Regions from separate parts of the Mesorhizobium sp. WSM4849 genome, predicted to be linked through region 2. Evidence: riboswitches for the same ligand, from Rfam matches in the RefSeq annotation. Region 2 holds a riboswitch; each other region holds the start of a gene.
What was found. Region 2 has a riboswitch for cobalamin ahead of metE (5-methyltetrahydropteroyltriglutamate--homocysteine S-methyltransferase). Riboswitches for the same ligand answer to the same signal wherever they lie in the genome.
Positions count from the first base shown of each region.

Region 1: another riboswitch for cobalamin. It lies ahead of AC0L3L_RS05005 (CbtB domain-containing protein); the one in region 2 lies ahead of metE (5-methyltetrahydropteroyltriglutamate--homocysteine S-methyltransferase).
Region 3: another riboswitch for cobalamin. It lies ahead of AC0L3L_RS04795 (DUF1636 family protein); the one in region 2 lies ahead of metE (5-methyltetrahydropteroyltriglutamate--homocysteine S-methyltransferase).

Region 1 covers NZ_JBVVPW010000003.1:321,440-325,974, reverse strand. Annotated here, with positions in the region: gene cobO (cob(I)yrinic acid a,c-diamide adenosyltransferase) at 238-876, opposite strand; gene cobU (bifunctional adenosylcobinamide kinase/adenosylcobinamide-phosphate guanylyltransferase) at 878-1,375, opposite strand; gene AC0L3L_RS05010 (CbtA family protein) at 1,398-2,165, opposite strand; gene AC0L3L_RS05005 (CbtB domain-containing protein) at 2,181-2,360, opposite strand; cobalamin riboswitch at 2,398-2,608, opposite strand; gene AC0L3L_RS05000 (acetyltransferase domain-containing protein) at 2,869-3,861, shown strand; gene AC0L3L_RS04995 (methyltransferase family protein) at 3,858-4,364, shown strand; gene AC0L3L_RS04990 (MerR family transcriptional regulator) at 4,452-4,535, opposite strand, start outside.
Region 2 covers NZ_JBVVPW010000025.1:26,539-31,073, forward strand. Annotated here, with positions in the region: gene metE (5-methyltetrahydropteroyltriglutamate--homocysteine S-methyltransferase) at 1-1,982, opposite strand, end outside; cobalamin riboswitch at 2,098-2,295, opposite strand; gene AC0L3L_RS25215 (adenosine kinase) at 2,689-3,681, opposite strand; gene metK (methionine adenosyltransferase) at 3,791-4,535, opposite strand, start outside.
Region 3 covers NZ_JBVVPW010000003.1:280,631-285,165, forward strand. Annotated here, with positions in the region: gene cobW (cobalamin biosynthesis protein CobW) at 1-882, opposite strand, end outside; gene AC0L3L_RS04795 (DUF1636 family protein) at 879-1,313, opposite strand; cobalamin riboswitch at 1,352-1,555, opposite strand; gene AC0L3L_RS04800 (winged helix-turn-helix domain-containing protein) at 1,585-2,784, opposite strand; gene AC0L3L_RS04805 (NADH-quinone oxidoreductase subunit A) at 3,120-3,485, shown strand; gene AC0L3L_RS04810 (NuoB/complex I 20 kDa subunit family protein) at 3,476-4,057, shown strand; gene AC0L3L_RS04815 (hypothetical protein) at 4,064-4,535, shown strand, end outside.

The DNA.
Region 1 (4,535 bases), on a different contig from region 2:
TCAACCCCCGTGGGGCCCCCCCCCCCCCCCCGGGGGGGTGGGGGGGGCGCCCCCCCCCCCCCCCGGAGCGGGCACCCGCACTGCACGCCGGACCCCTCCCGGCCGCTTCGCGGCCACCTCTCCCCCCGCTTCGCGGTGGGCGAGGAACCCAGGTCTTGAGACCCCCTCTGCCCTGCCGGCCATCTCCCCGCAAGGAGGAGATCGGCCGCTTCGCCGATGAAGCCTCCTTCGGAGTGTTCAAAACTCTATCCCTAGCTGCGCCTTCACGCCGGCGGAAAAGTGATGTTTGGTCACGCCCATCTCGGTGACCAGATCGGCGGCATCGACCAGCGCCGGCTTGGCATTGCGGCCGGTGACGACGACATGCAGGTTTTCGCGCCGCCCTTTCAGCGCCGCCACCACTTTGTCGAGATCGAGATAATTGTAGCGCAGCGCGATGTTCAGTTCGTCGAGCACCACAAGGCTGATCGACGGATCGGCCATCAGCTCGAGCGCCTTGGCCCAGGCAGCCTCGGCGGCGGCGATGTCGCGCTTCAGATCCTGCGTCTCCCAGGTGAAACCCTCGCCCATCGTGTGCCAGACGACCCGATCGCCGAAAGCGGCAAAGGCATCCTTCTCGCCGGTATGCCATTTGCCCTTGATGAACTGGACGACGCCGACGCGCTTGCCGTAGCCGAGCATCCTCAGCGCCAACCCGAAAGCAGCGGTGGTCTTGCCTTTGCCGGGCCCGGTGTTGACGATCAGCAGCGCCTTCTCGACCGTCTTTCCGGCGACCTCGGCGTCCTGCACCGCCTTGCGCTTGGCCATCTTGGCGCGGTGACGTTCCTCGTCCCTGTCGTTAATCGGCTTGTCTTCGATGTGTTTGTTATCAGCCATGTCATTTCACCTCGAGCGGCAATCCCGCCACCATCAGCAGCACGGTGCCGGCGACTGCCGCGACCTGCTGGTTGAGCCGGCCGGCGGCATCGCGAAACCGGCGAGCCAGCGCATTGTCGGGCACGATGCCCTGGCCAACCTCGTTGGAAACCACGAACCATGGCCCGCGCGGCCGCGACAGCACATCGGCCAGCCCTCGGCATTCGGCCTCAATGTCGCGTTCGGCCAGCATATGGTTGGTCAGCCACAGCGTCAGGCAATCGACGAGGACAGGCCGGCCGTCAGGCAACGCCTCAATCGCGCCGACGAGATCGAGTGGCGCGTCGATGGTCGTCCAACCCTCGCCGCGCCGCGACCGATGCAGCGCGATACGCTCGCGCATCTCGTCGTCATAGGCTTGCGCCGTAGCGATATAGGCCCACGGCGCCGGACAGGCCGTCACCAGTCTTTCGGCATGCGCGCTCTTGCCGGAGCGCGCACCGCCGATGACCAGGGTCAGCTTGCCGCCGGGAGCAGCGCGATCAGGCAAAGCTGTCGCGCAGGCCGGTCGTGCTGCCGGTCAAGCGGCCGCGCACCACGCCGACGACGGCGCCGAGCACCAGCCAGAACACCAGATTGGTCAGTGTCACCGCCACCACGAACTGGTGGTGCAGGGCTTCCGGGATCGGCGATTCAAAACTGTCGGGCTGCGGCGCGCCGACGATATGCGGCGCCACGATCCACGCCACGGCAAGCAGCGCCAGCGGCAGGGATTTGCGAAAGGCGAGCAGCCCAAGACCGGCCGCTGTCGCTACCACAGTTGCCGTCCACCAGATCTGGCGCTGGGCGAGATCGGCAGCCGGCATAGCCGGCAGTTCGGGAGGCAGGCCAAGGTTCGGAGCCAGCGTGAACACAGCAAAGCCGGCAAGGCCCCAGAACAGGCCCTGACGCCAATTGCCGATGCCGCCGGCGAACTCCGAAGCGGCGACCAGGATCAGCGCAAAGCCGATGCCGGTGACGACGTTGGCAACGACGTTGAAGGCGAAGCGCTCGAAACCGTCGGCCGGCGCCCAGCCTTCGTCTTCCGCAGCCGGAGCGGCCGGTTCGGCGCTACTCATGGCATTGGCGTCCGTGGCGTTCGCGGCCGGCGCCGCGGCGTGGTCATGCGTGTGGCCACCGCCGGCCTGCTCGTAGACTTCCGCCTTGAGAATGAGCGGCACGGTGGCGTAGGCCTGCATGCAGGCGAGAACGACGCCAGCCACAAGCCCTGCGATCGCCGCGATGAACACGACGTTGCGAAACAGTGTCATGATGTCGGCCCCTCGTCAGTGGCAGGGAAACGCCATCGAATGGCGATAGTCGTGGGCGGCATTGTGGACCGCATCGATATGCGAGAAGCCGACAAAGCCCATGACGAAAATGCCGAGAAATGCAGCAAGCGCCAGCTGCACGAAGCGCGACTGCGAGGAGACGGAAGCGACGAGCGAGACGGAAGCGGTATTCATGTCTTGTCCTTTCGCCCTCCACCCGAGGGCATAGAAATCAGTTCTCCTGTCGCCGGCAGGTCTCCTGGCTCGCGGATCAGCGCCCTTCCCCACCTTCCCGAAGAAGCTCTTCCCGAAAGAAACTCTTCAGTGGCATATGGAGAGGACTACCGCACACAGTTGCGGGGGCAGCCACGGCATTGGGCAAAGAATCGCCCTTACCGCATTCCCTCTTGGTTCCAAACGGAACCGACGACGGGTGCGACTATAGGCAGAATCGCCGTGCCCGGCAAACCAAATTCCGCCAGCTACCAGCGCGAATGCGCCGTCTCTGGAACCAGCCGGCCGGCGCCACGAGGCCGGAGTGCTGATGCCCGAGGAATATGGCCCGCATCGCTTCTAATGGGTGCGTCAGCGGCATACGGCGCTTTCACCGACGCCCTGAGCATCAACGGGATTTGGCCCTGTCTTCTTTTGTCTGGGGCAACCATGATAGTCGTCTTGCAGTGCTGAATCAGATTGCGAGACCATGAGCATTTCTACGCCGACCGTTCAGGACCGATCCAAGCGCATCATCGCCATCGACGTCGCCCGCGGCGTCGCTTTGCTTGCCATGGCGAGTTACCATTTCACCTGGGATCTCGAATTCTTTGGCTACACCGATCCCGGCCTGACCGCCTTCGGCTGGTGGAAATTCTACGCGCGCTGCATCGCTTCGACCTTTCTGTTCCTGGTCGGCGTCAGCCTGTTCCTCGCCCATGGCAAACTGATCCGCTGGGACGGCTTCTGGAAACGCTTCGCCATGGTCGCCGGGGCGGCGCTCGCCATATCGGCTGCCACGAGGCTTGCCACGCCGGACAGTTTCATCTTTTTCGGTATCCTGCATGAGATCGCGCTCGCCAGCCTGCTCGGCCTGGCGTTCCTGCGGCTGCCGGCGCTGCTGACGCTGGTTATGGCAGCTTTCGTCATAACCGCGCCGCTCTACCTCAGGTCCGAGACCTTTGACCATCCGGCCCTGTGGTGGGTCGGCCTGTCGGCAACCAACCCGCGCTCCAACGATTATGTCCCGCTGTTGCCATGGTTCGGCGCTGTGCTTGCGGGCATCGCGACGGCAAAACTCGCCTCCGCCTCCGGCCTGCTGACGCGGTTGGCAGGCCTGACGCCCGGCAGCTGGACAAATCCGCTGGTCTTTATCGGCCGGCACAGCCTCGCCTTCTATCTGATCCACCAGCCGGTGCTGATCGGCTCGATCTGGCTTTTTTCGCAAGTCATGCCGGCACCGGTCGAGACCAGGCAGGTCACCTTCCTGAAAGAATGCCAGACTTCGTGCGAGCAATCGCGCGACACGGAGTTCTGCTCCAGCTATTGTGTGTGCATGCTCGATACACTCGAGGGCGAGGCCACGCTTGATCAGCTCTACCGCAACGACCAGGCTGCGGAATGGAAGGCACATCTCGACGAGCTCGCCGGCGCCTGCACTGCCAAAGCCGACAGCACTTTGATGGAGGGAGGAGCACAATGACCGACCATCAACAGAAACCTGGGCAACAGAAACCGGGGCAGCCGAAACCGGGGTTTATACCGTGGCCGCCGCTGATCTATGTCGCGGCCATCGCCGTCAGCATCGCGCTTGGCTTGCTCTATCCGCTGCCATGGATCGGCGGCCTTCTGGGCGACATCCTGTTCGCGGCCGGCTGGGTGGCATTGTTCGGCGTCGTCGCACTCTGGTTCACGGCAATCCGCACCATGATCCGGGCAAAGACGACGCTCCACCCAAACGCCGTGCCGGATCACCTGGTCACATCTGGCCCCTTCGCCGTCAGCCGCAACCCGATATATCTGGCCAACACGCTGCTGATGATCGGCGTCGCCCTTATCTCGGGGATCGTATGGTTCCTGCCGCTGGCGATCATCGCCGCCTTCGCAACGCAGAAGATGGCGATCGAGGGCGAGGAAAGAGTTCTGACGGCGAAATTCGGCAAGAAATACCGGGATTACGCTAAAAAGGTGCGGCGCTGGATTTGAGGCGTGCGGCAAGGTCTTTTTAAGAATTCGCTCTGGCAGAAAACCACACTAGCTGGCCGCCAGAGTAGAATTGTCAAAAAAGGCCGCTCACGTGTTGACGCCGAGCTCCACCAATCGCTCGACGCAGGATTCCTCGGCCTGATCGAGTTCCGCCAGCGTCTCTTCGAGGTC
Region 2 (4,535 bases):
TAGCACATGTGGGTGTGAATTTGGGTCGCGTCCTCTACACCCGTTGAAGCGAGACGGAAGCATTCGACTGCCCAGCCGAGATAATGTTTCCAATCGGACTTCCGCAGGGGCAAGCCTTCGCGAAACGCGGCCTCATCGATCTGGATCACCCTTGCGCCAGCTCTTTCAAGGTCGGCCACTTCATCGCGAATGGCGAGTGCGATCTGGCGGCAGGCCTCGGCGCGGGGTACGTCGTCGCGAACAAAAGACCAGTTAAGAATCGTCACTGGGCCTGTGAGCATGCCCTTCACCGGCTTTTTCGTCAGCGACTGGGCAAATTGCCACCAGAGAACCGTCATCGGATTGGGCCGCGATACGTCGCCGAAGATGATTGGAGGGCGCACCAGCCGGGAGCCGTAACTTTGCACCCAGCCATGCTGGGTGAAGGCGAGGCCGGACAGCTGCTCGCCGAAATGCTGCACCATGTCGTTTCGTTCGAACTCGCCATGTACCAGCACGTCCAGCCCGATCTCCTCCTGCCAGCGGACCGCCGCCTCGGTCTCCTTCTTCAGGAAGGCCTGGTAATCGACATAGCTCAGCCGGCCCTTCGCATGAGCGGAGCGCGCCCTGCGCACATCGGGCGTCTGCGGGAAGGACCCGATCGTCGTCGTCGGGAACGGCGGCAGGCCGAGCGTGTCAGCCTGGACTCTGGAGCGCTTGGCAAATGCGCGCTTTCGTTGCTTCATGGCGCCGTCAATGCTGATAACCCGCCCATGGACGAGCGGATCATGGACCTTTCCAGACATTGCGCGCGCCGCGGCCGCCTCGGCAGAAGCTTTCAGTGCGCCTGCTACGGCCTCCCTGCCTTCGGATAAGGCTCGGGCCAGCACAAGCAGCTCTTCACTCTTCTGGGCGGCGAATGCCAGCCACGAACCGACGTCCACATCGAGCGCGGTCTCCATCCGCAGGTCCATCGGCACATGAAGCATCGAGCAGGAAGGCGCAATCTCGACGCGATCCAGCGGCCAGCCGGCAACGATCGGCTTGATGCGGTCGAGAATGGCAGCCAGGTTCGCGCGCCAGACGTTGCGGCCGTCGATCAAGCCAAGTGAGAGCACCAGATCCTTCGGTGCGAGCCGACCAACCGTCTCCAACTGCTCGGGAGCGCGCACGAGGTCGAGATGTAGGCCCGCCAGGCGCAGCGAAAGCGCGGTCTCCAGATTGTCTCCCAGCGGCCCGAAATAGGTCGCCAGCATAATTTTCAACTTGGGCGCGGCTTTCGACAGCTGGCCGTATGTGAATTCGAAGGCAGCTCGTTCGTTCGGGTTAAGGTCGAGCACAAGCGCCGGCTCATCAATCTGCACCCAGTCGGCCCCCGAGAGCTCCAGCCTCCGCAGGAGTTGCTCGTAGACGGGCAGCAGGCGCGGTAGGAGCGCTATGGGATTGAAGCCCTGGTCGGGAGACTTTGCCAGCTTGAGGAAGGTCACCGGTCCAAGGATGACCGGGCGTGTATGGATGCCGAGCTCTTTTGCCTCCAGAAAGTGATCGACTGGTTTCGTCGACGAGAGGGCGAATGTCTGATCGTCGCCCAGCTCCGGCACGATGTAGTGGTAGTTCGTGTCGAACCATTTGGTCATTTCCATCGCGGTTACGCGCTGCCCTGCATGCCCGTGACTGGCGCGTCCGCAACCCGCGGCATCGCCTTGCGTCCCGCGCGCCATCGCGAAATAGATGTCGAGTGGGACCTCCCCGCCCGTCCAGCCGTAACGAGCTGGCACGGCGCCGACCATTGCTGCGGTGTCGAGCACATGGTCATACAGTGAGAAATCGTTCGACGGGATTTTCGACACGCCGCGGTCGTGCTGCTCGCTCCAGCTGGCGGCACGGAGTGCCTTCGCCGTCGACAGAAGGTTGGCAGCAGAAGATTTTCCGGACCAGTAGCTTTCGAGCGCGAATTTCAGTTCTCGCCGGCGACCGATACGCGGCACGCCAAGCGTTGCTATGGGAACTTGCTGGGAGACAATCATTCCATACCCCGATGGTTGGGGCGGGGACAAGGAAGGCGCTAGCAGGCCGGCATGAACGCCGAGCTGCCGCGGCCACCAGACACCCCGCCCGTGGACGTTGTTCACCGTGGCAGGTCTCCTGGCTCGCGGGTCACAGCCTCTGCCCGTCTTCCCGGGGCAGTTCGCCCCAGTGACATTGGTGGGTTGGCTCGCCGCTTACAGTTGCGGGGGCAGCGCCGGATTGCACCGGCTTCCCTCTTAGCTCCGCTACGGCAACGCCTTGCGGAGAACCACGACACGCAGACAATCGCAGCAGCCCGCTTTGTTGTCAATGCGGTATAAAGAAATGTTTATATGTTTATGTGAACCGTTCACCTGCGGCGTGTTTCCAAAGTAGCAGGTCGCGGTAGAGCTGAGCCATTTGCGCCACTCGCCGGTCTGCGCAGGCTGTGCTTGGCCGCTCGGGCAATCTGCCAGTCTACGATCCCGGCTCAAAACGACTTTCGTCAAAAAGGGCGTGTTGGCCATCATGATCGGCCGGCAGTACTGGCCCGAAGTGCGACAACGTCCCTAAGCCTCAACAATCAGAAATTCGGAGAAAAACCGCCGTCCTTCACGCAGGCACGCGACAGTCGATTTACCCGCGCCTGTCTGGACAGCCTGCACAACGGCAAGGTGGGCAGCACCTCGCGGAAATGCTGCCCTACAACAGCCCCGCCTGCTTGGCCTCGCGGCGCAAATTCTGCCGCGGCCTGGGGCCGATCTGCTGGATCACCAATCCGGCCGCCAGTGAGCCAAGGTCGCCGCAGGTCTGCAGGTCGCGGCCCTGCGTGTAGCCATGCAGGAAGCCGGCGGCATAGAGATCGCCGGCACCCGTGGTGTCGACCAGTTCCTTGATGGCGGTCGCCTTGATCACCACCGTTTCGCCGCCGCGCACGATCACCGAACCTTTTTCAGAGCGGGTCACGGCGGCGACCCTGCAATCCTTGCGGATCTGCGCCAGCGCCTCGTCGAACGACGATGTCTGGTAGAGCGACTTGATCTCGTGGTTGTTGGCAAAGACGATGTCGACCATGCCCGAACGCATCAGGTCGAGGAATTCGTCGCGGTAGCGGTCGACGCAGAACGAATCCGACAATGTCATGGAGACTTCGCGGCCTGCCGCGTGCGCCAGCTTCGCCGTCTGCCGGATCGCTTCCTTGGCGCGCGGCGGGTCCCACAGATAGCCTTCGAAATAGGTGACCGCCGCACCCGAAGCCTTGTCTGCTTCGACGTCCTCCGGCCCGAGCTCGATGCAGGCGCCGAGATAGGTGTTCATCGAGCGCTCGCCATCGGGCGTGACGAAGATCATCGAGCGCGCCGTCGGCGGCTCGCCGTTGAGCGGCTTGGTGTCGAAAGCAACGCCCTGCGCATGGATGTCATGGGCATAGATTTCGCCGAGCGGGTCGTTCGAGACCTTGCCGAAGAAGGCGGCGCGACCGCCGAAGGAGGCGACGCCCGCCGCCGTGTTGCCGGCGCTGCCGCCGGAGGCTTCGATCGCCGGGCCCATGCGGCTGTAGAGCAGTTCGGCGCGCTGTGTGTCGATGAGGTTCATCGCACCCTTGATGATGCCGTTGGTCTCGAGGAATGCCTCGTCGCACTGGGCAATGATGTCGACAATGGCATTGCCGATGCAAAGCACGTCATATTTCGACATCAGTGTCTCCGCCAAAAACCCGAGCCGGCTTCTCGCCACGCCGGGGCCGGCGTGTTTTTGGCGAGTGTGGAATGGATCGCCCTATGCCGACGCATCCAATACCGGCGCATCACGCAGCTGCCGGTCCTGCCTCACGCAACAGGTCGTCAGCTCTGTCCGTCTTTTCCCAGGTGAACTCCGGCTCTTCGCGGCCGAAGTGTCCGTATGTCGCGGTCTTGCGGTAAATCGGCCGTAAGAGATCAAGCGCCTTGATGATGCCTTTCGGCCGGAGATCGAAAAGCTCAAGGACGGCGCGCTCGATCCTTTTTTCATCAATCTTTGCGGTTCCGAATGTATTGACGAGGATAGAGACCGGCGCGGCCACACCGATCGCGTAAGCAAGCTGAACCTCGCACACCTGCGCCAGTCCGCTGGCAACGACGTTTTTTGCAACGTACCGCGCCGCATAGGCGGCCGACCGATCAACCTTGGACGGGTCCTTGCCCGAAAAGGCACCGCCGCCGTGACGCCCCATACCGCCGTAGGAATCGACGATGATCTTGCGGCCGGTGAGCCCGCAGTCGCCGCGCGGCCCACCGACCACGAACCGGCCTGTTGGATTGACCAGGAACCTTATCCCGGTAGTATCCAAGTCGTGGGGCAAGACCGGCCTTATGATCTCCTCAATGACGCCTTCGCGGACCGTGGCTTGTGAGACCTCTTCGTCATGCTGCGTCGACAGGACTATGGTATCGAGCGCTATCGGGCGCAAACCCTCATAACGGACGGACACTTGAGATTTAACGTCCGGGCGAAGCCAGCCAAGGCGTCCGGTTTGGCGCACCTCCGCCTGTTTTTTTGTCAATTCGTGAGCG
Region 3 (4,535 bases), on a different contig from region 2:
GCCGCCGACGTCGACGAAACCCTTGACGCGCAGCACGTTTTCTTCCTCCGCCGCCGTGGTGACGCGCAACGCCAGCTCATCGGGATTGGCGATCGACGGAATGTCGATGACGAACGAGTCGAAGTCGTCATGCTCGTGATCGAGTTCGTCGTCGTGGTGAGTCTTGCGATTCTCGATGTCGTCCTCGACGGCGAGGCCAAGGCCGAGCAGCACGGACGGATCGACCTTACCCTGCGAGGTCGGCACGATCGTGACGGCGCGCGCGGCGTGCTCGCCGATGATCGCATTGGCCCGGGCCGAGCCGGCGGCGTCCATCAGGTCGCTCTTCGACAATATGATCAGGTCGGCGCAGGCGAGCTGGTCCTCGAACACTTCCTCGACCGGATCGTCATGGTCGAGTGTCTCGTCCTGCGCGCGCTGCGCCTGCAGGGCGTCCATGTCGTTGGCGACGCGGCCTTCAGCCAGCGCCGGTCCGTCGACGACTGCAATGACGCCGTCGACCGTCACCCGGCTCTTGACCGTCGGCCACTGGAAGGCCTGGACCAGCGGCTTGGGCAGAGCCAGCCCAGAGGTTTCGATCAGGATATGGTCGACCCTCGGCGACAGCGACAGGATCTGGTCGAGCGCCGGGACGAAGTCGTCGGCAACGGTGCAGCAGATGCAGCCATTGGCCAACTCGACGATGTTTTCCTCAGGGCAGGTGTCGATGCCGCATCCCTTCAGAATCTCGCCGTCGATGCCGATATCGCCGAACTCGTTGACGATGATGGCCAGCCGCTTGCCGCCGGCGTTTTCGAGCAGGTGGCGGATCAGCGTCGTCTTGCCGGCGCCGAGGAAGCCGGTGACGACGGTGCAGGGCACGCGGGAGACGGAAGTGGTCATATCTGATCCTTCACAAGGTCGAGGGGAGGAATGCGGGCGACGAGGCCGCGTTTCAGGCAATCGGGGCGGCCGCGCCATGGAATGAGGCCGTCCGTCGAGGTGGCGAAGAGCTTTGCACCGGCGACCAGATCGGCGCCGCTTGTCACGGTCAGGTCGCCAAAGACATAGCTCCAGCAGCCGTCGCGCAGGATCGCGGCGCTGAGGCGGCGCTTGCAGTTGCCAAGGCATTCGACGGTGCGGATACGGATATTTTCGCCTGATACAGCGCGGCGCGTGTCTTCGGCCAACAATTCGCCGGCGCGAGGATGGCCGTCGGAGCCGGTCTCGTCACGGCAGGAGGCGCAGACGATCACGGTGACGTCGGCCAGAGCATCATCATCGCCGGACAATACGCCCGCTGTCTCAGCCGAAAAACTGCTGTCGCGTTCCAAATCAGGCTCCTTGCCCGGAAAACCCGCCAGGCGATCGGATTCTTATGTCCTAGACGGCAGGTCTCCTGGCTCGCGGGTCATCGCCTTGGTGCCGCCTTCCCGGGACCGTCCCAGTGGTTATCGGCCTTGGCTCGTCGCCTACAGTTGCGGGGACAGCCGCGGATTTGAAATCGAGATTTCGCACCGCATTCCCTCTTGGCTCCTCCCTTTGCCGAGAGGAGACCGTCTGAACCGGATTTAGGCTTGTGGAGGCAGTCGTGTCAACGCACGTCTACGACGCGGTAATGTCGGCGAGAGCCGAACCCAGATCACCGGCCGGCGTCACCTCGATGCGTTCCAGGCCGAGCCAACCCTGCATCAGCTTCAACTCGTCGAAAAGCTCGGCGGCGGTTTGCGGCGGGGCGCCGGGCTCGGCATAGGCGGCATGGACGCGCAGCACGCCGGCGGGGCGGTCGGCCTTGAGGTCGACGCGCGCCACGATCCTTTCGCCGAGCAGGAACGGCAGCACGTAATAGCCGTATTGGCGCTTTTCGGCGGGGGTGTAGATCTCGATGCGATAGCGGAAGTTGAACAGTCTTTCCGTGCGCGCTCGTTCGAAGACGACCGGATCGAAGGGAGCAAGCAAGGCGCGCGCCTCGATCTTGCGCGGAAAACGGGCGTCCTTATGAAGATAGGCAGGCTTGTCCCAGCCTTCGACGCGAACCGGCAAAAGGTCGCCTGCCTCGACCAGTTCCTCGATGCGGCCCTTGATGTCGGCGGGAGAGAGGCGGAAATAGTCGCGCAGGTCGCCCGCTGTCGCGACGCCGTGGGCGCGGGCGGAGATGCGCAGCAATTCGCGGTGCGCATCCTCCGGGGAGGGCACCGGCAAAGCAAGTACTGCCGGCGGCAGCACGCGCTCCGGCAGATCATAGAGCCGCTCGAAGCCACGACGCGACGCCGTGGTGATACGGCCGGCCCAGAACAGCCATTCGAAAGCGTGCTTGGCATCGCTCCAACCCCACCAGCCGCCGTTTCCCTTCTGGCCTTCGAGGGCGGATGCGGCGACCGGCCCTCGTTCGACGACCTCGCGATAAATGTCTTCAATGTAGGCGGCGCGTTCGCGGCCCCACTTGGCCAGTCCGTTATACATTTCCTCGCCACGTTCGGCCCGCTCCATGCGCCAGCGCATCAGCGGATAGGTTTCGACCGGCAGAAAGGAGGCCTCATGCGCCCAATATTCGAAGACCGAGCGCTTGCGCGTCACGGCGGCGTTGTCGAGCAGGGCAAGCGGGTAGGGGCCAAGCCGCGAATAAAGCGGCATATAGTGGGCACGCACCACCGCGCTGACGGAATCGATCTGCAGCAGGCCGGTCCGGCCAAGCACACGGGCCAGATGGCGGCGATCGGGCGTGCTGTTAGGGCGAGGATCGGCAAACCCCTGTGCGGCAAGCGCGATGCGCCGGGCCATGGCGAGCGAGACCTTTTCCTTCATGCAGACGGCACTCTGTTGGCGTTCGACCAAGGTTGGGGCGAATGATTCCGCGTCATGCTAGCAGGGTTTTGTCGGCATCTATGTCAGGAGAGAAAACTGGAGTAAAAAATGAAGGAAATCAAACAGGAGCGGATCGGACCAGTTTATCCGGATATGCTGCCCAGCACCGGGTTTTGAACAAGGTTTGACTTGCTTCGCCGAAAGCCCTGCGCTAACCCTCGCCGCGTTGCAGCATAGAGCCCCCTAAAACGGTTCAGTGATTAAACTGTCACGCTTCCGCAAGTGGGTCCGGTGCTGTAATCAGAGTGGATTGGCCGCCAACGGAAAGCTGCAGCATGAACGCATTGTTGAGTTCGTACCTGCCCATCGTCCTGTTCATCGGCGTGGCGCTGGTCGTCGGCCTGGCGCTGCTTGCCGCACCCTTCCTGGTGGCCTACCGCAACCCCGATCCGGAAAAGCTTTCCGCCTATGAGTGCGGCTTCAACTCGTTCGACGACGCCCGCATGAAGTTCGACATCCGCTTCTATCTGGTGTCGATCCTGTTCATCATCTTCGATCTGGAGGTGGCCTTCCTGTTTCCGTGGGCAGTGTCTTTCAGCCAGATCGGCATGCTCGGTTTCTGGTCGATGATGGTGTTTTTGGCGGTGCTGACCATCGGCTTTGCCTATGAATGGAAAAAAGGAGCGCTGGAATGGGATTGAGCGACAATTCCGGCACGCTCGTCGCGCCGAAGCCAAAAGGCATTCTCGACCCCAGCACCGGAAAGCCGGTCGGGGCGAATGATCCCTTCTTCCTCGAGATCAACGACGAGCTTGCCGACAAGGGCTTTCTCGTCACCTCGACCGAGGCGCTGATCACCTGGGCGCGCAGCGGCTCGCTGATGTTCATGACCTTCGGTCTTGCCTGCTGCGCGGTCGAGATGATCCACACCTCGATGCCGCGCTACGACTCGGAGAGGTTCGGCGTCGCGCCGCGCGCGTCTCCGCGCCAGTCCGACATCATGATCGTCGCCGGCACGCTGACCAACAAGATGGCGCCGGCGCTGCGCAAGGTCTACGACCAGATGCCGGAACCGCGCTACGTCATCTCGATGGGCTCCTGCGCCAATGGCGGCGGCTATTACCACTATTCCTATTCGGTGGTGCGCGGCTGCGACCGCGTCGTGCCGGTCGACATCTACGTGCCCGGCTGTCCGCCGAGCGCGGAAGCGCTGCTCTACGGCATCCTTCTGCTGCAAAAGAAGATCCGCCGCACCGGCACGATCGAGCGGTAAATCACAATGGATGGAGCTCAGATTATTTATGGCAACCCTGAGCCTTGGCTGGGTTTGATGTTCAAAGCGCTTGACCAGCGATTTGCGGAAACTGACTCTGGTTCGAGGTTTTATTCTTCGGCGCTTTCAATAGACACGAAATTTGGTGCTGCTGGTGTGGGCATCGACATCCTATTGAATGATTGGGAACCCGAGCCGACAGACGAGCCACGAATAGTCTTTTATCATGGCGACTTGAAACTGCGTTCGCTTGGCGATCGAACCAAGAACCTGATTGCTGAAATGTCGGCCAGGCTTTCCTCTACTTCGTCAGGCCAGGGGACAGCTACCGAAAAGTTGTTTGTGGAGTGCGTTGCCCTAAACGGTGACCCCGCAAATCTGGAAACCCGGCAGTTTGTCGGAAAGCTGTTCTTTGGCGAGCCGGGTGACGACAATGAATGTCAGGTTTTTTTGACCATTGACGCCGCTAGGGAGAGCG